DNA from 3 places in the Cellulosilyticum sp. ST5 genome. Region 1 is predicted to be linked to each of the others. Evidence: riboswitches for the same ligand, from Rfam matches in the RefSeq annotation. Region 1 holds a riboswitch; each other region holds the start of a gene.
What was found. A riboswitch is a leader RNA that binds a small molecule or an ion and turns the genes downstream of it on or off. The one in region 1 is predicted to bind thiamine pyrophosphate.

Region 1 (8,458 bases):
TGCCTATGAGAGAGACATACCTTTTTAAAATATCTATATTAGGAGTGAGCATGACATATTTATAGAAGAGTTAAAAGTAACTTTTATACTTTTCCCACCATTCTAAAGCTATCATTTTTTGAGCGTTATGAGTATTAGTATTAAAGTCTAAATGAGTATGGATATAATCATTCCCCGCAAAAACTTTAACATTTTCAGCTTGAGAAGCTAGAAGAAGAGCATAAAATACGAGTGACCGTTCATAGGGATTAGTAGTATCTAAACGTTTAATAAGAGCAGGGATAGAAGGTTTTCCTAGCTCTCCAAGTGCTTCTGCTGCAGTATACCAAGTATAGTCTGTATTATAAGTAGTGACATAAGTAGGATCTGATAATTTATCCATATAATAAGAAACCAACATTGTTTGAGTAGTAGTGATGTTGCTTTCTACAATAGAGAGCCTTTGGTTATAAGAATTGAGGCTATCAGAGGTTTTAGCTAAGTCTAGTTTTAACGCTTCTAATGTGGCTTCTAAATCTTTTTGTTTGATTGCTAAACTTTCTAAACTAATAGATTGATGCGTAGTAGCTGCCTCTATGGTATTAAGGCCAGGATAAGCAAGTAATACACAGATTATAGAGCAAAAAAGCAGCAAAAAAATGCAGGGTGTAAATATATTTAATTTTTTCATTTGTACCTCTCTCCATGAGTTTTTTAAAAGTGTAGCATAAAAACTGTAAATAATTAGGCGAATTAATGTAGCGTTATCTATAAAATTATCTACACAATAGTACAAAATTAATCATATAAAATGCTTAAATTGGGAGATGGATGACGAGGCTGAGGAAAGGAATATACTTTGATATAAACTTAACTAAGTCTTTGATAATCAATAGATATCGTTAAAAAAATAATTAATAAAATAGTGTTGACGTCTAGATATAAAAGTAATATTATTACATTATAAGAAACATTGTTACATATAATGAAATAAAATGAGCAACCGTATTGCAAGGTGAAACAAAAAATAATAAATTTCGTAAACCTATTTATCAAAAATAAGCTCATCTAGAAAGAAGATTAGAGGGCAGAAATAGAAACAATAATGGAGGGATATAGGATGAATAATATATTGAATAAATTTTCATTAGCAGGTAAAGTAGCAATTGTAACTGGCGCAACAAGAGGTTTAGGGCAGGGTATAGCAGTAGGATTAGCTAGTGCAGGAGCGGACATCGTTGGGGTTGGAACAACAGATTTGTCAGGGACAGAAGATAAAGTAAAAGAATTAGGAAGAAGATTTATTGGAATCAAAGCTAACTTGATTTCACAAGAGTCAATAGCTGAGATTCTACAAGAAACATTAAAGGCATTTGGGAAAGTTGATATTTTAGTAAATAATGCGGGGATTATTAGAAGAGAAGATACTATAGACTTTTCAGAGAAAAACTGGGATGATGTTATTAATATTAACTTAAAGACAACATTCTTCTTATCACAAGCAGTAGCAAAACAGTTTATTTTACAAGGAAATGGCGGAAAGATTATCAATATAGCTTCTATGCTATCTTTTCAAGGTGGGATTCGTGTACCTTCCTATACAGCAAGTAAGAGTGCCATAATGGGTATTACAAAATCAATGGCAAATGAATGGGCGGTGCATCATATTAATATTAATATTAATGCTATTGCACCAGGCTATATGGCAACAGATAATACAGCAGCTTTAAGAAGTGACGAAGAGAGACAAACAAGTATTTTAGAACGTATACCTGCTGGGCGTTGGGGAACTCCCGAAGATTTAGCAGGAGCAGCAGTCTTTTTAGCTTCAGAAGCAGCAGAGTATATCAATGGATATACTCTAGCAGTAGATGGAGGATGGCTAGCGAGATAAAAGGTAATAATGATTAATAAGGATTTAATAGAGCATTCGAGTATTACATGAAAGATATAACCATTAGAAAGGTTATATCTTTTATTTTTGCAGTAAATAAATACATGATTAGTCATGAAACGGTAGATTGTTTTATATTATTCATTCATATATAATAGGAGTTAAATAATATAGACAGAAAGCTGGGTGAGATGTATGGCTAAGGCGATACTGCAGACAGTAGACCGTGCATTACAACTTTTAGAAATCTTAGCAGAGCATCCAGAAGGTATGCAGCCCAAAGAATTTGAAAGTATTTTAGAATTAAATAAAATAACAGTTCATCGTTTATTAGCTACACTAGAAAATAGAGGGTTTATTGAGAGAGAAGGCAATAACTATAAGGTGGGTCTTAAACTAGTAGAATTAAGTAGTATGAAACTCAACAATATTGAGCTGAAAACAGAAGCGGCACCTTATTTAAGAAAATTAGTTCATATTTTAGGCTTACCTGTTCAGATGGCTATTTTAGAGGGGAATGAAGCGGTATTTATAGAAAAGATAGAAAGTATAAATGCATTTCGTATGTACTCTCAAATTGGCAAAAGAATTCCTCTGTATGCATCGGGAGTGGGTAAGATTCTTCTATCTCAGAATACCGATGAAGAAATTTTGAGTGAACTATCCAAAGTAACATTTGAGATATTTACTCACAGGACATTAACATCACCGGAAAGTGTATTGGATGAAATCAAAGAAGCTAGAAAACAAGGTTATGCTATAGATAACGAAGAACATGAGGAAGGTATTTTTTGTATAGCAGCACCTATTTATGATTATAGAGGGCAGATTATAGCCGCTATTAGCGTAGGAGGAAAAGAACCTCAGTTCATTACAGATAAAAGAGCAGAACATATTACATTAATCAAAGAGACAGCAAGGGATATATCAAGAAGGCTAGGATATACTAAGTATTAGGAGGATGGAAGATGAGTAAATGCAAAGTACTAAGAACTATAGAACTAATTTTACAAGTAGTAACGATTATAAGTAGCATTCTAGCTATTGTAAGTATAGTGAAGAACTATAAGTACAAGAGTAAATTAAGAGAAAAGGCACAAGTCTACTTAGATGAAGAACTAGGTGAATTTCAGGACGTAGAGAGAAAGGTCTCTGTGTTTTCTCCAGAAGTCAAGGAACAAGAAGGTAAAATAAAGAAGCTTTTACTAGTAGCTAGTGCCAGTCTAATATCACTGTTTGTAATCCGGGTTTTAAAAAGAGACTAAGTAAAAAAAGTGAATTATAATAAGAAGGTTTGCAAGGTAACAAACGAGTAAATAATGAGATTATAGTAGAAAAAAAGGTAAGTCTGTGAAGAAAAATTTCTTAGCAGGCGTACCTTTTTAAAGTTAATTTATAAAAAGAGTTATTATATAAATGTTGAACGCTTTAATTGTGAATAGACAGGGGTGGAGACAATAATTAGGGCAAGTACTAAAGTAATAATTAATTCAGGAACTAGGTAAGAAGCATTATAAATGATGGAGTAAATCAAAGGTGACTGTTCTCCTGCATACTCAGCAAAGAAAACCACACCAGAAATAATATGCATGATAGTACGGCTAAGTACTGAGATGATGATACCAATAGTAGTTCCTACCTGGATATTTTTAGAAAGTTTTGGTGCAAATCCAGCAAGACCAAGGCAAGCGAATGCTAAAGGATAGTCTAGGAATAATTGTGCCCAGTGAACCATACTAGGATCTTGAATAAACTGCATAAATCCATATGCAACACCAGCAATAATACCAGGAACAGGCCCGAAAACGAGAGAATATAAAATAATAGGAAACATGCTAGCTAAAGTAATAGAACCACCTTGAGGCATTTTATAAAGTCTGATGTAAGACAGAATAAAGGAAAGGGCGACACACATACCACCATAAACAATCGTTTTAGTGGTGATGGTAGAGCTGGCATGCTTATCCTTCTTTGAAATAATTAATAATCCACCAATAGATAAAATAGCAATAACAAAAATAATACTCCATGATACTAAACTAACTTCGCTTAATTTAGCAAAAATATTAGGCATAATAAAACCCCCTTCAAATATATTTAATTTGCTAGGGGGTACAAAGTGGCATAAAAATAACCACACGAATGTGTGGCAAAACTAATCGTATCGCACATTCGCTTCCTTGCTGCGGCATTATCCGTGGACAAGTTAAAGGGTCTGCACCATATGCACTCTCAGCTCGAAAGCTCCCCTAGCATCATATTTATTATTGAGCAAATTATAGCACCATAGGGATAAATAGTCAAATAATTATGATTAACTTAAATTATCCTTTTAAATGCGAGTGAGTTAAACCTAATGAATTAATGGAATGAGTTCGGAAAGCGCAATTTATGGTAGGTACTTGACAAGGCTATGAGGGATGTTTATTCTTATAATAGATAATTAATACTGATAAACTAGTGATGACGAGAAATCAATAAGTGAGATTTGCTTTCAAGTAATTATAAAGAGAGGAAGCCCACCGGGTGAAAGGCTTCTAAAGCAAGCACATATTGTCCAAGCTCTAAGCTCTGCATGAAATCATAAGTGCAGCGGGAACTCCCGTTATAGAGAAACTTGAGATATTCATAACTTCTATTAAGCTAATAATTGATAGACATGTTGTGATTAATTAGGGTGGTACCGCCGGATAGATAAAGGCCCCTATGCATATTTGATGCATGGGGCCTTTTTTGATGAAGTATCTGCTTGGAATAGACAATTGATGAAGTGATCATGAATAAAATAATAAAAGAAAAGGATGAAGTGCTATGTTAATGAGTAAGCTCCTAGGAGAAAGATTCAAAGAAAAACCAGGCGAAGCAACTAGTATTAGTCATATTTATTTATTAAGAGGTGGTTATGTAAGACAAGTAACAAATGGTATTTATTCTCTATTACCACCAGCAAAAAGAGTCGTATCTAAGATTGAAAATATCATTCGTCAAGAAATGGATGCTATTGATGGTCAAGAAGTTCTCTTTCCAGTGGCTTTACCAGGAGATCTTTGGAGAGAGTCAGGACGTTTTGATGCAGTAGGAAGTGAACTTGTTCGTTTCAAAGATAGAGGCGGCAAAGACATGGTATTAGGTATGACACATGAAGAGGCAGCTGTTCATTTAGCTAGAACAGAAGCTAAATCTTACAACAACTATCCATTTATGATTTATCAAATCCAAACTAAATTTAGAGATGAACCAAGAGCAAGAGGTGGTCTTATCCGTGTGCGTGAGTTCACAATGAAAGATGCTTACTCTTTCCACACTTCACAAGAAGACTTAGAAGCTTACTATGAACAATGCTTACAAGCATATCATAGAATATTTGCTAGAGCAGGTGTGCCAGAAACAGTATGTGTACAATCAGATACAGGTATGATGGGTGGTAAAGTAGCACATGAGTTCATGCTTCTTACAGATATCGGAGAAGATACAATCATTATTTGTGATAGCTGTGACTACCAATCTAATATGGAAGTTGCAACAGGTAAATTACCAGTAGCAACTACAGAGGAAGGTACTATTGAAGAAGTACACACACCAAATGCACATACCATTGAAGAAGTAGCAAATATGTTAGGCGTAACAGCTGACAAAACTTTAAAAGCTTGTGTATTTGAGATGGAAGGACATAAAGAACCTCTTATTGTATTTATTAGAGGAGATCTTCAAGTTAATGAAGCTAAATTACAAAAGGTAGTTAAAGCTACTATTACACCATTTGAGAAATACGAAGATACTCCAAATCTTTGTTTTGGATTTATGGGACCATACAATCTAGATGCAAGAGATGCAAAGATTATCTTTGATGAGTCACTTAGAAATGAGAAAAACCTTGTAGTAGGTGGCAATAAAAAAGACTATCATATTAAAGGTATTAGTATTTCAAGAGACATTAAAGATGCTGACTTCCATGATGTGGCAGAAGTATTAGAAGGTCAAGAATGTCCATGTTGCCATGGTAAATTACAATTTAAACGTGGTGTAGAAGTGGGAAATATATTCCAGCTTGGAACAAGATATTCTGAAAGTATGGGAATGACCTATATTGATTCAGATGGTAAAGCTAAAACACCTATTATGGGTTGCTATGGAATTGGTGTAGGTAGATTGCTTGCTTGTATTATCGAAGCGCGTCATGATGAATGGGGACCAATTTGGCCAATGTCAGTAGCACCATGGCAAGTGCATATCTGTGTACTTAAGAGTAAGAAAATAGATATGGATGCTATCGGAAATGAAATCTATAACAAACTTAGCAGTAAATATGAAGTAATCATGGATGATAGAAATGTAGGTGCAGGTGTACAATTTGCTGATGCAGACTTACTTGGTATTCCAGTAAGGGTAGTTGTAGGTGAAAAGAATCTAAAAGAAGGTAAAGTAGAGCTTATGACTAGAGATAAGAGCGTTAAAAAACTTGTAGACCTTGGAGATGTAGAAAAAGAAGTAGCTGCTCTTATTGCAGAATTATCATAAGAAATTCATAAGAGTAATTGATAATAGAAGTAGCACATGAGTCGCTTGCATAGGATTATGCAAGCGACTTTCTATTTAAAGAAATGAGGCTTAAAAATCAATAAAAGTATTTAACATAAGATAACTAGGGAGGAACAGGCATGATTTTTTTAGGTATATTACTTGGATTTATTTCATTTAGTTTCCTTTGTGAAGGTTTTAATAAAATGGAGATAAAAGTATTTGAATCTTTACAAAAGAAAACGAGAGCATTATTAAAAAAGAAAAAAGTATATCAATATACTATATTTGGGGTATTAGCAATTATAGCGCTGTTTATAACTGTTTTAGTAGGGGCCGGAGAGTTTCCGCAAGGATTTTTATTGGGAACCATATGGGCTTTAATTGATTTTGTTTTTGAAGATAGTTTGTTTGATAAACTAAGAAATAACTTAAGATAATAATTAAAAATGGAGGCAATGGTATTAATACTCATTGCCTCTTTTTTATTTAAAGCTTATGGCTTTATGCGCTACTTAACTTTCTTTGTCACTTATTTTATGACCTTAAAAAGACCAAATAAGCATATTTAACAAACAAAAAACACATAAACAAAAATATTAAAAATATTATGTTTTAAAGAAATGTGAAATATTATATTTTGTTTAATTCATATTTTAAATTAAGCACTTAGGATAAAAGAGAAAAGAATACCTCTGTTCCGAGATAGCCTTGTTCGTATAGGAAGAGATAAGTTGGATCCCCTACAGTAATGTTGAAATTCATAGGTTGAATATCGCTAGTAAAAATCGGTATACTACGAGCAAGGTTAGATTTGTTTTCCTGAAATAGTAGTGCTTGAAGCCTTGTTGTGCATGAGATGGTACTAGAAATAAAATCTACTAGATTATTGATAGAAGCAGGAGGCAGCGCATTTTTGAAATAAGTTCCTAGAGTTTCTTTTTGTGGTGAAAGGCTATCAAAAATATTAATGGGATAGTTATAAAGGAGGCCGCCATCTACATAAACTTGAGGTGAGTCTTTTGAAGAAGAAAATGGTGAGGATTTAATGGCTTCAAATAAAAGGGGAACAGACATAGAAATGCGTACGGCTTCTGCTACTTCCATATTCGGAGTAAACTCGTAAGAAAAGATGATGGAAGTACTTTTGGAAGAGTCGGTCCCTACTATATACAAATCTTTAAATGGATTTTGGTCTTTATGGATAGCGGTATTTTTAAAATCAGAAAAAGTATATGGTGGTAATTTTAAATCAGAGTTAAATTGACTAGCAATCTGTTCCTTTATCCATTCATAAAGATAACTAGAAGAATACCAACCAAACTGTGTAATGAGTCTATAAACACACTCGGCATTACCAAAAATATTATCCAGGTGTGATTTGATTGATTGTGTAAAATACCTAGGGGGTGACTTTGAATCAACACTAACATCATCTTTACCGGGGACCTTATTATAATCTAGTGAATCAGCTATTTCTTTTAGATCATCAAAGGAAAGATTGAAAGAAGTGAGACAAGCAGTTATGGCTCCTGCAGAAGTACCAGCCACACGTAATATTTGTGGGGGAAGATTGATTTTGTATAAGTAGTCTAACACACCTAGGTAAGCAATGCCTAATACGCCACCACCAGAGAAAACAAGATTTTTATAAGGAAGACTCAAGAAAATCACCTAATATTTATAACTCTAATAATATTATATTTAGAATAATTAAATATTAGAATTCTATAAATAACCAATTACAATATTTTGATAATTAATATATATTTATTCTGCAAATCAAATACATGGTATCTTAATGAAAATATATAAGCACAAATGTTTATTTAGAATTGTGTATTTTAGAATAATAAAGATAAAATTAAATAATGATTATATTGAATCAGTTTGTTGTAATGATAAATGGCACAATCTATGGTTAGGTTGGGTAATAAGAATAAAAGGTCGATGAAACTAGTTTAAATATTCTAGTTTCATCGACCTTTTATTCTTAAACACTTATAAATATTAATTATGCAACAACACCATTTTGTAATCTAAGATTCTTTACTTGTAATATAGCCT
Region 2 (8,458 bases), 1.4 Mb from region 1:
ATTAGTCATGACAAAAATATCCTTTTAGCTTCACACTAAAAGGATATTTTTCAGTTTATTTATTTAAATCAATTTCAAAACTAGTTTTAAAGAGCTGAATAGCTTCACCACTAATATAAACCTTGTCTTCTTTTAGCTCACAATAAAAAGTTCCTACCCTTTTAGATAGCTGCTTATCTAGGAACTGATTTTTCCCCAATATTTTAGCCCAATAAGGTACTAAAGTACAATGAGAAGAGCCTGTTGCCGGATCTTCAAATACACCACACCCTGGTGCAAAATATCTGGATACAAAGTCTACTTCATTCCCCTTTGCCGTTACTATGATACCAAAAACATCTAAACGATTAACAAGACCTACATCTGGTTTTAAGTTCGTAATCTCCTCCTCTGTTTCATAAACGACCATCACGTCTCTTGATTCATAAAAAGCTATAGGATTACCCCCTAAGGCTTTGATAATATCTGTTCTTGGAGTGATCGCCCTTCCCTCTCTTACTGGAAAACTTAAAGTAAAGCGTTCCTTATTCCTTGTGACAATAATCTCACCACTTTGTGACTTAAAAGTAATTTGTTTCTTTCCTTGTTCTACTTCATTAAATAAAACATACGCTGTTCCTAAAGTAGCATGTCCACATAAGTCGATTTCTACCTCTGGCGTAAACCAACGAATCTGATAGCACTCACCTTCCTTATAACAAAATGCGGTCTCTGACAAATTATTTTCCATTGCTATTTTTTGCATTAATGCTTCTTTTAAGGGCTTTTCCGTCAGGCAAACTGCAACAGGATTTCCTTTAAAAAGCTCATTAGTAAACGTATCTACTTGATACATGGTAATCTTCATACGAACACCTTTCTTTCTCCTCATTTTGGTAATTATTTTATTTCTTATTAGGGAATCGGATTTTTGACTACATATACATAAGTGTAAAAACAAAATAAATAACTTCCCACGGCATAATTACCACAGCTTCAACTTGAGGAACTGACCGGGTCAGCCAAGTCTCAATCTATTGTTATAGGTACCTCTGGACTTAAGGAAAATGTTCACTTGTGCGCTGCAAGGAAGGCGCCATTTATAAGTTGTTTTTAATGTTTTTATACCTCGCATTACCCAAAATAAAGTTTTAAACCAGAGTCTTAAGGTCTTAGCTTCCTAGCATAGGGTGCACCGGCCAAGACTTTTAGGAGCTCCTCACTCATTGGTTTGGCTTTCATAGCTAGTCTTAGTAGGCACTACGCTATAGCGCATACGTGCTGAGGAGCCATTTTGCGCTTTGCCTAAGGTCTACTTAGCTAGTCACGAAAGTTCATTTCAAGAGTCTGGAATCTAAAATAGCTTTTCAAGTATTGATACTACTTGGAGAGCTATTTTTGTTGTCTTTAACTACTATCAATAAAATGAAGTCATCATTCTATTTTAAATTTCCATTCCTTCCCGTCTATCTTCTTCTCTTTTTAGCTTCCTCTGCACCTTACTAAGCATACCGATTCTTTTAAGTGCTCCTAAGAAGATAAATGCCACTGTGCCTCCAATCAGTGTTCCTCCAATAAAAGAGGGAACATAAAACAGCCAAGTCAGCCCTGTCCTACCCCAAATATAAGTCATAACCGGATAAGATACTATGGCCCCAATGATACCTGTTCCAACAACTTCTCCAATAACAGCTGCTAATACTTTACCTTTTGAAAGTTTATAAAAAACACCTGATAAAGTAGCCCCAAATACAGCTCCTGTTAAAGCTAAAGGTGGAATTCCCATAAAAAGCATACGAATGATTCCTATAAGTAAAGCACATAGAAAAGCATCTGTTGGCCCCAATAACACAGCACATACCACATTAATAAAGTGAGCCATTGGACACATACCCTCTACTCTTAAAATCGGTGAAATGACTACGCCAACAGCAATTAATATAGCAAGCATCACCATTCTTAATATAGCATTTTTTGTTTTCATTTTCTTACCTCTTTCTTTTGATTTATTTAAGTGCTAGAGACCTTATACCTTCTTTGGCTATTGTCCTAACTCTCTAAACCTCAAAAAACCAAGATAATCTTAGGTACAATTAAACAGCCTCTATGCAGCACTAGCTTCATTTAGTCGGTCGAAACTTAAAAGCTTCCTCTCACCTCGAAACACGAGTTCCCTAGCTATTTAATTGTCCTTCTGAAAACAAATGCAAGGTGCTCCCCTTCCATTTGCTAGTCTTCCTCATCTTTTCAGACCTATTTCCCTATATAAAAATTTAAAATGAATAATAAGTTATGCACTGATTATTTGTTTCTTCACTCTCAACACCTAATATTTCATTATTCATTCTTACTCTTCATGTAATTCCACTGTTTTACCTTCTATGATGCGATTGGTTGTTCTAACAGCACACATTTTACCGCACATAGAACAACTGTGTTTTTCAGCTGGTGGCATACTTTCAAAGTAATCCCTAGCCTTATCTCCATCAAAAGCTACTTCGAACATTTCTTCCCAATCTAACTTTTGTCTTGCTTCTGCCATCTTGTTATCTAAATCTCTTGCATGTGGTAAGCCCTTAGCAATATCTGCTGCATGCGCTGCAATTTTACTTGCTATGATTCCTTCTTTAACATCACTTACATCCGGTAATCTTAGGTGTTCAGCTGGTGTCACATAACACAAGAAATCAGCACCACTGGCTGCTGCTATAGCACCACCGATGGCTGAAGTAATATGGTCATAACCGGGGAAGATATCTGTTACTAATGGTCCTAATACATAAAAAGGTGCATTATGACATAGACGTTTTTGTAGTTTCATATTGGCCTCTATTTCGTTCATTGCCATATGACCTGGGCCTTCTACCATAACCTGCACGTCTTTTGCCCATGCTCTCTTAGTTAGATAGCCAAGTTCAATAAGCTCTCCGATTTGTCCTGCATCTGAACTATCTTCTAGACATCCTGGCCTTAAGGCATCTCCAAGACTAATGGTAACATCATAACGTCTTAAAATTTCTAATACGTCATCATAATATTCATAAAATGGATTTTCATTTCCTGTCATCTCCATCCAAGCAAACAAGAGAGAACCACCTCTAGAAACAATATTCATCTTACGTCCTTCACGTTTAAAAGCTTCTACTGTACGTCTATTAATCCCTGCATGAATCGTCATAAAGTCAACACCCTCTTTGGCATGAGCTTCTACGACCTTTAAGAAATCCTGTGGTGTAATATGTACTAAATCTTTTTCCAAATACCCAATAGCATCATACATAGGTACTGTACCAATCATAGCTGTAGACATCTCAATAAGTTGCTTACGAAAGGTATTTGTTTTCCCATAATTACTAAGATCCATAATAGCTTCCACACCAAACTTAAGTGCCACCTTCACCTTTTCAAATTCTACTTCATAGTTTTTGCAATCTCCTGATATCCCCAAATTGACATTGATCTTGGTTTTAAGACCCGTACCAATTCCCTCTGGAGAAAGAGATTTGTGATAAATGTTGCATGGGATAGCCACTTCACCTTTTGCTACTAAGGCCCTAAGCTTTTCTACTTCCATATACTCTTTTTTAGCTACAATCTCCATTTCCTTAGTGATTATACCTTTTTTTGCGGCTTCCATTTGTGTATGATATTTCATGTAATCTCTCCTTTTTAAAGGGAGTTTCTCTGTAACCTTACATATCCATTTGAAACTTTATTTGTAGAGCTAATAGCCCTTTAACTAAAAAATGTTTCACCTTCTTAGCTTAAAATAAAGACAGGATATGCTGGCTTCGGCATATCCTGTTACTTACACTTCTTTCGAAGTGCTATCCTCGAATATTTCCCTACGTCAGCATGATCTGAATCAGGTTATGGGTCGAAACTTTAGTTTCCTCTCAGCCTGTCGCACAGACTCCCCTTTTTCTTATTTTATGTATTATTTAAATATTAATTTCATACAAGCAAATCATATCAGAATATTTCTTCTAAATCAACCTTTATTTCTTAAGATAAATATAATCTGAAAGCCTTACGCTCCCTAGACGTATACTCATTACTATAAGCGCTTCTTCAATAATGGTTTCTATACTTGTTAGGCGTTCTATTTCTAACACATCCACATATTCTAGCTGAATACGATAATAGCGCTTTATTTCTGTCTCTAAAAGTAATTTAAGCTTATAACTACTAATATTTCCTCTTTGATAAGCTAACTCTGCTTTTTTAAGCGTATGATAAAGAAGCGGTGCTAATCGCCTTTCTTCTGGCTCTAATAAAGTATTTCTACTTCCTATAATAAGTCCATCTGCTTCTCTCTCAGTAGGTAAGACTCTTATTTCACAAACATAGTGAAAATCACGTATAAGCTGACTAAGTAGGGCTTTTTTTTGAAAATCCTTTTCACTGATATAGTAACGCTGTGGTCTAATACAACTTAGTAGTAAATTTGCCGTAGTTAAAAAGCTTTGATAATACTTAGGATGTATTTGACCCTCAAGACGATTCATAAGTGGTGTATAGATACTTACATAAGTACTACTACCATTAGGATAAAGTCCTTCATAACTTGGACAAAAGAAAAAGTCTACTCCTGCTTTACTAGCTATTTCCTGATCTTCCTCCACCTGTCTAGGATAGAGCTTATAAGCTTCTTCAGAAGAAAACTCATGTGAATGCAAGAAACTACTTACTATAATATATTCATTTTCAGCTCTTGCTGCTTTTATCAAAGCTATATGCCCTTCATGTAAAGCACCCTTTGTCATAATAAGGCCTATAGACCTCCTACCTATGCAATCGAGCTTAGCTGTCATAGCTTCTAATGATGTCATAATATCCATGGTCCATCCTCCTTACCTCATAAGTATTCGCCCTCATTATAACACAACTCACCTATTAGTTTGTATTTCACTTCTATTACAAGTTTCTAAAAAGATTATTTATTGTTATAAACAATCTTTTTAATCGTTTCTACTGAAAGATTATATTCCTCTGCTAATACGTCAATAGCTATTTTACTAGCGAATTTTATACGAATTTCTTCATTTCGCTTATCATAAAAAGCTTTAGCACCTGAACCTTCTCCCCACTTTTTGCGAGCTTTGTATTTAGGTATATAAAGAGCTTCTCCTGAAGTATACTTTTGTACTTCTCTCAGAAGTTGATCAGGCAAAATATCAGCGGCATTTTTGTATTTCACTGCACATCGCCCTTTCTTAATTCATATGATTTAAAAATGCCTCTAAGGTATCATAAATTCGTATTTTTACTCCATGTGCTTTTATTTCAGATACAATATATGCTTCAATCTCATCTAACCTTTCTTTAAAAATGGATAGGTCATTTGGATTAAATACCCCTAGCAAATCCATTTCCTTAAGTCCAAAATCCTTTTGAATACAATCAAATTCACGCTGAAAATGATATCCCCAAGAAAAACTATTAAATGGGTCATTTTTTTCACAATAATAGCCAATACGTCTAAAAGTATAACGCCCTTCTTCATACCATGCAGCCAAATCCTGAAACTCACACTCTTCTTCTTTTATTACTCTTGTATCTTTACTTGAAAAAAAGTCCCTTGTCATCTTGATGAGCTCATAACTTAATGTTTTTATTACCTCTACTTGTTCAGCTTTAATCAACTGCTCATATAACCCTATGAAATGCACAGGTACTTGCTTAAAATCTTTTAATGTTGAAATGATATCTTGTGGGCCATTTTTCATATAAGTCCCATTGCTTGTTGCTATCGCTTCGACTAAATATTGGCTTATAAAACCTGCTCCCTTTCTCACATGACATAAGGACTCCTCAAATGCCATAGTTTTATAAAGTTCCATGGCACTATTAATCTTTTCTAAAGCCTTATTAAAAGTAAAACTGTGGTCTGCTAAGTGGTCTTTTAATGTCTGTTGTAATTGAATAAAGCGTGCTTTGTCTTTCTCATTCCTGGCATATAAAATAATACCATCAGCAAGGCAAGTGGTTAAACTTTCATTTACTTCAGCGAGGCCTTCTACTCTTTCCCATGACATAGGAAATAAATCATAGCCAATTTCATTAATGATGAAGGTTTGTGCTAAAGAATAGCCTTTATCGGTAGCTGGAATGAAAAAGTTAAAAGCCACCTCTTCCCCATCTTCTGGTATACGCCACCCTTTATGACCTACTAATATACTGATATCTTCTGGGTACTTGGTTTCAATTTCATGAATCGCCCAATCTATTAATGGTCTAGATAAGTATTTCATTTTCTTCCTCCCTGTTATTTATTAAATCAAATCAGTCGACTGCTTATATACTGATTATAAAGTCAGACTAATTTGTATTCCATCCCCAGTATTTTTCTAATTATTTTATACCTATTGGTAGTATTTTAATGAGGCCTACCTACCAAGTAAGAAAATGACAATGTACCTCCCTATTAGCTAAGAAAGGCTTCTCATATAAAAGCACTAACTTTTCTAAAAAAGTTAGTGCTTTTATATGAGTCCCTATGTATCAACTATTATCATTTATTTATATTCTTCTAAAATCTCTTCTAAAATGATGCATGCATCTTTTACATAATCACTACACATATCATAGTGGCTACCTGATTTATTTTCTAATAAATCACGACATACTGTACTGCCTTGTTTTTCTTTGAAGCGTTTTGCAAAATCTTTTACCATGGTGAAGGTCTTAAGTCTTGCTTCTCCGTCTTCAGCTTTAGTTCTACCATATAAAAGGCTAATCACCATATAAGCACCTGTTACAGCACCACATTCACCTCTCATACCACCCATACCACCACCAAAAGCTTGTGATACTTTAAGGGCCATTTCATAATCCATACCTAAATCTTTAGCATAAACTGCAAATACAGCTTGTGAACAAGAAAAACCTTCTTTAAAAAGGGCTAATGCTTCATCTACCTTACTGTTCATGATCTATCTCCTTTATTTATGTACTTTATTTGCTTTCTATAATAGCCTAAGTATTTATAAAGCTATTATATACTAACTCTCTTTAGTTTTGAATCTTTAATTCCTATTGCAGTACACAGCATTTCCTCTATAGAGGTATCAATTTTAAATTTTTTTATTTAAATTGATTGTTTAACCTAATCACTATATAATAATCTTAATATTCTATATATTTTATCATTTATAAGGAGACTACTTATGAAAACTAAAGCTCAAAAGGAATTTCTAAAGCAACGTCGCCAATATGAAAAACAACTTAAAGAAAAAGCAAAAAATGATGAACTTTCTTTACCTGAAAAATTAGAGTGGCAACAAATGTCACGAAATAACTATAGGGAGAAACTCTTTAAGGATTCTAAAATTGATATTCCTTCCTTAGTTATTTGGAGATTTTGGCCACATATTTTTATTGTACTTACTATTATTGTAGGAATTATTGGTCGTTGGATTTCCGGACTTATTAGTCCTGCTTCTGATTCAACGAAATACCCTGATTATAGCTATGAGGTTATTCAAGAAGGCAGAAGCACTTATGTGGTTAATTCTAGCTACAATAAGGTTTATCATGCCATCTTAGAAATTTCTGATTCAGGAAATTACCTTTATGATACCTATAATGAAGCCCAATCTACTTATGAAACAACTGACTCTTTTGATATTGATACACTCTATGAGATTGAAACCTTTTACTATGAACCCTATGACTTTCTCAGAGATAGTCTCTTTAGTGATTTAGATGAGCTACATCAAAACATCTTAAAACTTGCTAAAACTGAATATAGCGATATCCCCTTAGACTCTGCTGATTTAAAAACACTAAAAGCCGCTATCGAGACTTCCAAGACTAACTTTGATGAAGAAATCACCCTTGCCATGGCTGATTTAATGAAAACTACTTTGAGCGAAACAAAATAGGATATAGGTTATGGAGTTTATTTTTCCATAGCCTATATCCTATTTTACCCTTTAAATGAGCCTATTACTTAACCTAATAAAATCTTATCAATTGCTTGAAGTTCCTCTGCTGTAAAGTCTAAGTTTTGAATAGCACCTACATTTTCTTTAATCTGAGAAAGCTTGCTAGCTCCTATAATAACAGAAGTCACATGACCTCTAAGTGCCCATGCTAAAGCCATCTGAGATAAACTTTGACCACGGCTTTCTGCTAAGTCATTAAGTGCTTTTGTTTTCTTTAAAAGCTCATCTGTAATCCCCTCTTTATTTAAGAAAGGACTTGTTCCTGCTGCTCTTGAATCTACTGGAATACCATTAAAATATTTATTAGTTAAACGACCTTGTGCCAAAGGTGAAAACGCAATAGCACCCACTTGTTCTTGTTCTAGCACAGCTATGACCTCTTCATTATGACGCTCTAACATATTATAAAACATCTGATGAATCAGGCACCTTACCCCTGCTTCTTTCATAAATTTAATCATTGTTCTAGTATCTTCTGCATTGTAATTAGAAATTCCTACATATAAGGCTTTCCCTTGATCTAAAATACT
Region 3 (8,458 bases), 1.2 Mb from region 1:
CGGTGAAGTGGTTAATCAAATCGCTAGGCAGTATACCAATATTAGCATATACGATGTAAGTAATAAAAAAGAACCAAGATTAAAACGTGAAATTTCTGTACAAGGCAATAAACATACAATGAGAAAGATCGAAGATAAGCTTTATTTGGTTACAGAAAGTATGATTATGAGGAAAGCAAATAATGCTTATACAAAGGAAGATATATTGCCAGCTTATAAGGATAGCTTGCAAGGAGAAGAACTACAATTAGCTAAGCCTAACCAGATTTATGATGTACCCTGGGCTCAAACCAGATATATGTTAAATACAACTGTATTAACAACAATAGATTTAAAACAAAGTAAACCTACAGAGCTGAAAATGCTTTTAGGAGCTATAGGTAATGTTTATATGGATAAAGAAGCAATGTTTCTAGAAATCTATGGTGGCTATAGTACCATTAGCCGCTTTAATGTGGAGGGACAGAGCTTAAAGTATGTAGGAACAGGTGTCATAGAAGGCAGGTTATATAATCAATTTGCTATGGATTTATATGATAATTATTTACGCGTAGCCACCACTAGCTATAATCAGCAAACGTATGAAACCATAAATAATCTATTTATCTTTGATAAACAAATGAATCAAGTAAGCAGCTTAACGGGTTTGGCTCCTACTGAACGTATTTATAGTGCTAGATTTGAAGGGAAAACAGGGTATTTAGTAACGTATAAGCAAATGGATCCTTTGTTTGTACTAGACTTAAGCAATCCTAAAGAACCAAAGGTAAAAGGTCAATTAAAAATTCCAGGAGTAAGTACTTATCTCCATCCCATTGCAGAAAATTTAGTAGTTGGTATTGGAATAGCCACTATGGATGAAGAAGAAGGTGGCAGTCAATATAGCAATGCTTCGGCTCTGCAAGCAGGAATTAAACTATCCCTTTTTGATGTGAGTAATCCAAATGAACCAAAGGAAGTGAATAAAATTATTCTAGGAACTAGAGGGAGCTACAGCAGTGCCCAATATAATCACAAAGCAGTTACTGTTCATAAGGGAAAAGCAATGCTAGCTATTCCTGTTACAATTATTTATAATAAAGAAAAAAACTTAGAAAATTTTTATGGCGCGTATGTGTTTGCAGTAGAAAATGGTAAGTTGGTAGGAAAAGCTAAACTAGGAAGGCTTACTAATAGCTATGGGTATTATTATGGCTATAATGAAGATCGAGTGTGTTACATAGGTAACAAACTTTACTACTTATATGAAGATAAAATAAATGAGTATGAAATAAGTAACTTTAAACGACTTCAAACTTTAACAATGCAATAAAATAATTGTTACTTTCTTTAGAGGGGAGTATAATGTTGATTAAGAATTAAGAATTAAGAATTAAGAATTAAGAATTAAGAATTAAGATAAATAAGAAATAGCAAGGGAGCTTGTGGGAGCAGGCTGAGAGGAAGTCATCTAACTTCGACCTTTATAACCTGATTTGGATAATACCAGCGAAGGGAGCAACCAGTGAACTCATAGTAGGTCATACCCTAATGGTATGGCCTACTATTTTTAATTATATAAAAAATAAAGAAGGAGAAAGTCAATGCTTGATGATGTGATTGAGAAAGTAAGAAAACTAGTACCACTTATACATTGTATTACAAATTATGTAACAGTTAATGATGTAGCTAATAGCTTATTAGCAGCTGGTGGTTCGCCTATTATGGCAGATGATTTAGGAGAAGTAGAAGAAATGACAAGCTTATGTCAAGGTTTAGTCCTTAATATTGGAACGCTTAATCGAAGAATAACAGCTTCTATGCTCTCCGCTGGGAAAAAAGCTAATGAATTAGGACACGTAGTGGTACTAGATCCAGTGGGAGCAGGTGCTTCAAAGCTACGTACAGAAACAGCTCTTCAGCTAATAAAAGAGATTCACTTTGATGTTATTAAAGGGAATATTTCAGAGATTAAAACTTTAGTCTTTGGTGATGGGAATACACAAGGTGTAGATGCCGCAGAAGGTGATGTTGTAACAGAAGAGAATTTAGATGAAATGATTTGTTTTGCTAGAAAGTTAAGTGAAAGGACAGGGGCTATTATTGCTATTACAGGAGCTATTGATCTTGTGGTAAATACCAGTAAAGCTTATGTAATTCGTAATGGTAACCCATTAATGGCCAAGATTACAGGGACAGGCTGTATGCTCACAGGCATTATGGCAGCTTATGTAGCAGCTCATAGGGAAAAGGCTATAGAAGCGGCGGTGATGGCCATAAGTGCTATGGGATATTGCGGAGAAATTGCTTATGAAAAATTAAAGCAAATAGAGGGAGGAACCTCGACCTATAAAATGCTAATGATTGATGAGATAAGTAAACTAACTGATGAAAAACTAAAAGGGGGTTGTAAAATTGAAGTGCGATAAAAAGGATTTATTACTTTATGCTGTAACAGATAGAAGCTGGGTAGGTAAAGCCAGCTTAGAAGAGCAAGTCAAAGAAGCTTTAGAAGCTGGAGTTACTTTTTTACAACTAAGAGAAAAAGAGTTGTCAAAGGAAGCCTTTATTGAAGAAGCAAAAAGAATAAAAAAGCTAACAGATTTTTACCATATTCCTTTTATCATTAATGATGAAGTAGAAGTTGCCTTAGCAGTAAATGCAGATGGTGTCCATGTAGGACAAAAGGATATGGAAGCAGAGAATGTAAGAAAACTAATAGGACCTAATAAAATTCTAGGTGTATCAGCCCAAACAGTAGAGAAAGCCTTACGTGCAGAAGCTAATGGTGCTGATTACATAGGTGTAGGTGCTGTATTTTCCACCTCAACCAAGCAAGATGCAAAAGGGGTATCTTTTGAGACCTTAAAGGCTATTTGTAATGCTGTACATATTCCAGTTATTGCAATAGGGGGGATTACCAAGGATAATATGGTGCAATTAAAAGATTCAGGGATTGTAGGGGTAGCAGTGGTATCCGCTATATTTGCTAGTCAAAACATAAGAGAAGCAACCTGTGCCTTAAAGGAGAAAGCAGAGCAAGTAATAGGTAGGTGAAATAGAAATTTGTCGGGGACTTTACGGGCTATATGGGCGGAACTGAGAGAGGGTGGCTACCTATCGTGGCTTGGCTCCGCATTTCCAGTAGGCACTAAGCTCACTTTTTTGGATGAACGCCCACAAACTCGGTTCCCGGGGGCACGTGGGCTAAGTACCATCCAAAACGTTCGCTAAGTGCCTACTGAAAATACTCCGAAGTCACCCCGTCAGGCAGCCACCCTCTCTCAGTTCTACCAGCAATAACGCGTAAAGTCGCCTCCATTAAGTGTTTTCAAGAAAAAACAAAACTTGTTATTATCTTTTTTCTGCACTTTTCACTTAGGGGTTTGAACGCTTAAGAGATCAATAATGCTTGTAAGGCTCCCTAGCTTCCTTACAGAGCTACTTCTTGGCAAAACAGACTTATAGGAAGCTTTATACGTTATTGCCTTGGGCGCCTGCCCCCGGCTTCGAGTATTTTTTAACTGTCGTTACGCCTTCTTTCCACGCTGCTTCACTGTCTTGGATGTTTATGAGGTCAACAACGTTTGTGAAAATGAGTGGGTATGGGTGCCTGGAGTAGTGACTTGGGAGCATTTTTTAGAAGCACTTAGTGAACGTTTTAGATGGGTTTTAGGCAGCTGTTTGAACGAAGTGAGTTCTGCCGTTCATCTAAATAAGTGAACTTAGTGCTTCAAAAAATGTGAACCGGAACAACGGAAGGCACCCATACCCACTCATTTTCTCTCAGACGTACTTCTCATAAACGCCAAGACAAATTTCTATTTATGGTACCAATTGAATGGATAGTTATCAAAGAATAATAAAGATAAAGGGGTAATGAGATGAAAAAAATATTGACGATTGCGGGTTCAGATTGTAGTGGTGGTGCTGGCATTCAAGCTGATATGAAGACGATTACGGCGCATAAGATGTATGCCATGAGCGTGATTACAGCTTTAACAGCTCAAAATACCACAGGCGTTTATGGTGTAGTGGATGTAGCAGCTGATTTTGTGGGAAAACAGTTAGATGCTATTTTTACAGATATTGTACCTGATGCTGTAAAGATTGGTATGGTATCTAATGAAGGAATTATTAAAGTAATTGTAGAAAAACTTGTACAGTATGATGCAAAACACATTGTAGTAGATCCAGTCATGGTGGCTACTAGTGGTGGTAAACTATTAAATCTAGGTGCAGAGAGTGCTTTAGTAGAGAAGCTCTTACCATTAGCTGAAGTCATTACTCCTAATATTCCAGAAGCTGAATGCTTATGTGGTTTTTCGGTTCAAAGCAAAGAGGATATGTTAAAAGCAGCTGAAGTGATTTCAAATAACTTGTCAGGGGCTGTACTTATTAAAGGAGGGCATTTCACAGAAGGTGCTGATGACCTATTATATAACAAAGGAAAAGCGCTATGGATTGTAGGAGAAAGAATTGCTACAGATAATACCCATGGGACAGGGTGTACATTATCTTCAGCTATAGCATGTAACTTGGCAGTAGATTTCACTCTAGCTGAAAGCATAGAAAAAGCAAAGTTTTATGTAAGAGGTGCATTAGAAGATGGGTTAAATCTAGGTAAAGGGAACGGGCCTTTAAATCATTGTTATAACCTAAATAAATGATAAGCATCTTAGTAGAACAATTAAAGCCACCCAATATCCTTTAAGTAAAATCTATGAGGAGAGATTTGGTGGCTTTTCTTTATTTTAATTTAGAATGAGAGACTAAATAGTGTTTTCAATTTTAAAATTATTAATGTGAATAATTATTTATGAAATGTTTTTAAATATTTAGAGAAGATTTGTTACATCTGCTACGATCTGTTCTACTGTTAAGCGATTTTTATAAAGTACGTCATTAACATCATAGCGATCAAGGAATTCTTTCCTCAATCCATAATTGAGTACCTTCACATCTGAAGCACCATAAAATCTTGTAATTTTCTCACCAAAACCACCGTCTAATATACCATCTTCTAAGGTAATAACGATATCATGAGTTGCTTTAAGGGATTCTAATAATGGTTTATCAATGCCAGTAATATAGAGTGGATTGATAAGAGTTGGGGTTATACCTGTTTGATCAGTAATGGCATTTGCAACCTTAGTGCCTAGCGTATAGAATGTACCCAATGCCACAATAGCCACTTTATTTCCTTTGTGTGTGACTTGATATTCATTAAGTTTACTAAAATCCTTAATAGCAGGTTCACCAGTAGAAAGCATATTCCCTCCTGGCACACGGATAGCTACTGGATGTTCCTTTTGAGTAGTACTCCAATCAAGTAGAGCTAGATATTCTTCTTTGGTAGTAGGTGCTAAGTAAACCAGATTTGGGATATTAGCCATTAGAGGAATATCATAGATTCCAAGGTGTGTTACATCATTCATACCATATACGGAAGCAGCATACACAATGATGGTTGCTGGATTATTATTAATACAGAGATCTTGAGAAAGTTGATCAAAGGTTCTTTGAATAAAGGTGCTATAGACACCATATACAGGGATACCACCATTAGCTGCAATACCTGATGCAAGTGCAACAGCGTGTTCTTCAGCAATGCCCACATCCACAAATTGTTTACCGGCTTCCTTCCTTTTATCTTCGGTGAAGCCCAAGACTGTAGGCGTTGCAGAAGTAATAGCAACTAGGGCCCGATTTTCTTTCATTTTTTGTAGCAGAAAATCACTTGTTATACTAGAGTAATCCTCACCGTCAAAAGTAAGGGTAGGTTTCCCTGTCTCTATGTCAAAGGGCATACACCAGTGCCAAGACTCCTTGTTTTCTTCAGCTAAGGCATAGCCTTTGCCTTTTTGTGTACAAATATGAACAACGATTGGATGGTCAATATTTTTTACTTTTTCAAAAGCAGTAATAAGCGTTTGTATATCATTACCTTCTTTTACAAAAAGGTAATCAAGACCCATTGCTTTAAATAAGTTACATTCGGCCTTTCCTTCTGTCTCTCTAAGTAGTTTAAGGTTTTTGTAAAGGCCACCATGGTTTTCTGCAATAGACATATCGTTATCATTAACAATAATAATGAGGTTGCTATTAAGTTCCGGTGCAAAGTCTAATCCCTCTAATGCTTCGCCGCCACTTAAAGAACCGTCCCCAATAATAGCAATGATGTTTTCCTTATCTCCTTTTAAATCCCTAGCTTTTGCTAAACCACATGCAAGGCTGATAGAAGTTGAAGTGTGACCGATGGTAAAGAAATCATGTACACTTTCCTTTGGATTACTATAGCCGGTTATATCATCATAATGTGCTTCGTAAAGGAAAGCATTTTTTCTTCCTGTAAGCATCTTATGGCAATAGCTTTGATGAGAGACATCATACACCATTTTATCTATTGGTGAATTGAACACATGATGAAGTGCGATTGTAGCTTCCACCATACCGAAGTTTGGTCCAAAATGTCCACCACGTTTACTTAGTTTTTCTAAAAGTGCTTGACGCATTTCCTCTGCTAATTCCTTTAACTGCCTATCATTTAGTTTATGTAAATCTGATGGCTGATTGATTTGTTCTAAATACATTGTGTTTCCTCCTAACGATGTTAAATCTCTTTAATGGTTTGATTAATTCTAAGTAAGCTTACCTGTTTTACTCTATCTTCATAGTGTTCTACAAAGGATGAGTCTATTGTAAGCCTTGGAGTGAACTCCAAGTCAATACTTTTTTGTTTTTCTCTATTTTAGGATTAAGATAGGTGTAAGTTAGATGATTAAGGGCATAATAAAACCTCCAATAAACATGAAGTAGGTGCAGACTACTAAGTGTTTATTGGAGGTTTTCTGCTTTACTCGGCAGGTGTATTTCTAGATACCCATTGATTGTTAGTAGCAGATTTCTTTGCTTTATCGTGAAAATATTTAGTGCCTTCGGTGCTTTGATTAGATGAATCGCTGCACCATTCATTATTAGTGGGTGATTTAGGTGCCTTGGAATTACTCATAATATGTGGCCTCCAATATGATTGAGTTTAAGAGTACATATTTATTATGATGCAAGGACGCTAAAAACATACCGGAAAATCATGGTTGAAGGCAAAGTGATGTTTTTAATAAAAAGTAGAAGCTTTGACTCATGTAACTAAGTTACAGAGATAAAAGCCATTTATTAATAAGATAAAAGTAATTAGAAAAAAAGGAGGACATTTATGGCAATCCAAAAAAGAAAAAGATATGCAAGTGTATTAGAGAAAGAATGCGTGGCTTGTGGCACTTGTATTTTAGTATGCCCTAAATTAGCCATTACAGTACCGAGAGGCATTTATGCAGAGGTGAACACAGATTTATGCATAGGCTGTGGGCTTTGTAAAAAAGCGTGTCCAGCCTCTGTGATTGAAATGATTACAAATTTAGCAGAAGAGGAGATTAATAAAAATGAAAAAGAAAGAATGGTATAATTATTTATGGATTTTCTCTTCAATCTATTTGATTTTAGGGTTTATTAATATTCTTTTTGCATGGGTAGGATTAATTTGTTTCTTTGTTCCACTTATTATTTCCATAGTAAAAGGAAATAAGACTTATTGTAATAAGTATTGTGGTAGAGGGCAACTGTTTGAAGTTTTAGGCAATAAGCTAAAGTTATCTAGAAGAAAAGATATTCCTGCTTTTCTTAGAGCTAAATGGTTTCGCTATGGCTTTCTCATTTTTTTCTTAACCATGTTTGTGAATATGCTATTTATAACCTATTTAGTCTTTGCAGGAAATAAGGGTTTAAAAGAAGTTGTTACTTTGCTGTGGACGTTTAAGTTACCGTGGAACTGGGCTTATACAGAAAATATAGTAGCACCTTGGATAGCACAATTTGCGTTTGGCTTTTATAGTGTGATGTTAACCTCAAGTGTGATGGGCATCATAACAATGGTATTATTTAAGCCACGATCATGGTGTGTTTATTGCCCTATGGGTACTATGACACAAATGATTTGTAGAGGAAAACATCATTGATTTTAAAAGTAGCTGTTGCAAAAGGAAGGTGTTTGCAACAGCTACTTTTATACTTATAGACGATTGGATTATACAAGGATAAAATATATATCTTACATCAAATAAAATACATTTTAGTAAAAAATTAAACAATTATAAATAAATTTGATGACAAAATAAATAATATGTTGATATAATCAGTTTACACATTATTTAAACGAGGTGACTGGATGCTAGAATTGCTTTATTTAGAGGTAGATATATTAGGAATTGTTATTTTGATGATGTTGTTATTTAATCTCATAAAAAATCAGAGGAGAAAGATGCTACTCGACCAAAATTTATTTGCACTATTATTGATAACCAATCTATTTCTATTAATATGTGATGCGGTCATGTATCTTTTAAATCATAGACAATTTGCTTATGCCAGAGAATGGAATATAGTTATTACAACCATCTACTTTATTTTAAGTCCATTAATT

Region 2: it holds a riboswitch for thiamine pyrophosphate, as region 1 does, so the genes downstream of both, thiC (phosphomethylpyrimidine synthase ThiC) here and thiT (energy-coupled thiamine transporter ThiT) in region 1, are expected to answer to the same signal.
Region 3: it holds a riboswitch for thiamine pyrophosphate, as region 1 does, so the genes downstream of both, thiM (hydroxyethylthiazole kinase) here and thiT (energy-coupled thiamine transporter ThiT) in region 1, are expected to answer to the same signal.

What each region holds. Positions count from the first base shown of each region.
Region 1 covers NZ_CP132338.1:3,844,466-3,852,923, forward strand. Annotated here, with positions in the region: gene QTL86_RS18555 (HEAT repeat domain-containing protein) at 71-670, opposite strand; gene kduD (2-dehydro-3-deoxy-D-gluconate 5-dehydrogenase KduD) at 1,100-1,873, shown strand; gene QTL86_RS18565 (IclR family transcriptional regulator) at 2,069-2,830, shown strand; gene QTL86_RS18570 (hypothetical protein) at 2,842-3,138, shown strand; gene thiT (energy-coupled thiamine transporter ThiT) at 3,282-3,947, opposite strand; TPP riboswitch at 4,034-4,134, opposite strand; gene QTL86_RS18580 (proline--tRNA ligase) at 4,685-6,391, shown strand; gene QTL86_RS18585 (hypothetical protein) at 6,532-6,831, shown strand; gene QTL86_RS18590 (patatin-like phospholipase family protein) at 7,061-8,065, opposite strand; gene asd (aspartate-semialdehyde dehydrogenase) at 8,431-8,458, opposite strand, start outside.
Region 2 covers NZ_CP132338.1:2,409,478-2,417,935, forward strand. Annotated here, with positions in the region: gene QTL86_RS11810 (PhzF family phenazine biosynthesis protein) at 56-871, opposite strand; gene thiW (energy coupling factor transporter S component ThiW) at 1,424-1,963, opposite strand; gene thiC (phosphomethylpyrimidine synthase ThiC) at 2,327-3,634, opposite strand; TPP riboswitch at 3,803-3,909, opposite strand; gene QTL86_RS11825 (4-phosphopantoate--beta-alanine ligase) at 3,978-4,820, opposite strand; gene QTL86_RS11830 (CD3324 family protein) at 4,916-5,179, opposite strand; gene QTL86_RS11835 (hypothetical protein) at 5,196-6,233, opposite strand; gene QTL86_RS11840 (C-GCAxxG-C-C family protein) at 6,498-6,911, opposite strand; gene QTL86_RS11845 (hypothetical protein) at 7,149-7,865, shown strand; gene QTL86_RS11850 (aldo/keto reductase) at 7,934-8,458, opposite strand, start outside.
Region 3 covers NZ_CP132338.1:232,633-241,090, forward strand. Annotated here, with positions in the region: gene QTL86_RS01100 (beta-propeller domain-containing protein) at 1-1,312, shown strand, start outside; TPP riboswitch at 1,405-1,514, shown strand; gene thiM (hydroxyethylthiazole kinase) at 1,584-2,408, shown strand; gene thiE (thiamine phosphate synthase) at 2,395-3,036, shown strand; gene thiD (bifunctional hydroxymethylpyrimidine kinase/phosphomethylpyrimidine kinase) at 3,864-4,649, shown strand; gene QTL86_RS01120 (1-deoxy-D-xylulose-5-phosphate synthase) at 4,818-6,572, opposite strand; gene QTL86_RS01125 (hypothetical protein) at 6,836-6,991, opposite strand; gene QTL86_RS01130 (4Fe-4S dicluster-binding protein) at 7,196-7,444, shown strand; gene QTL86_RS01135 (4Fe-4S binding protein) at 7,422-7,994, shown strand; gene QTL86_RS01140 (GGDEF domain-containing protein) at 8,204-8,458, shown strand, end outside.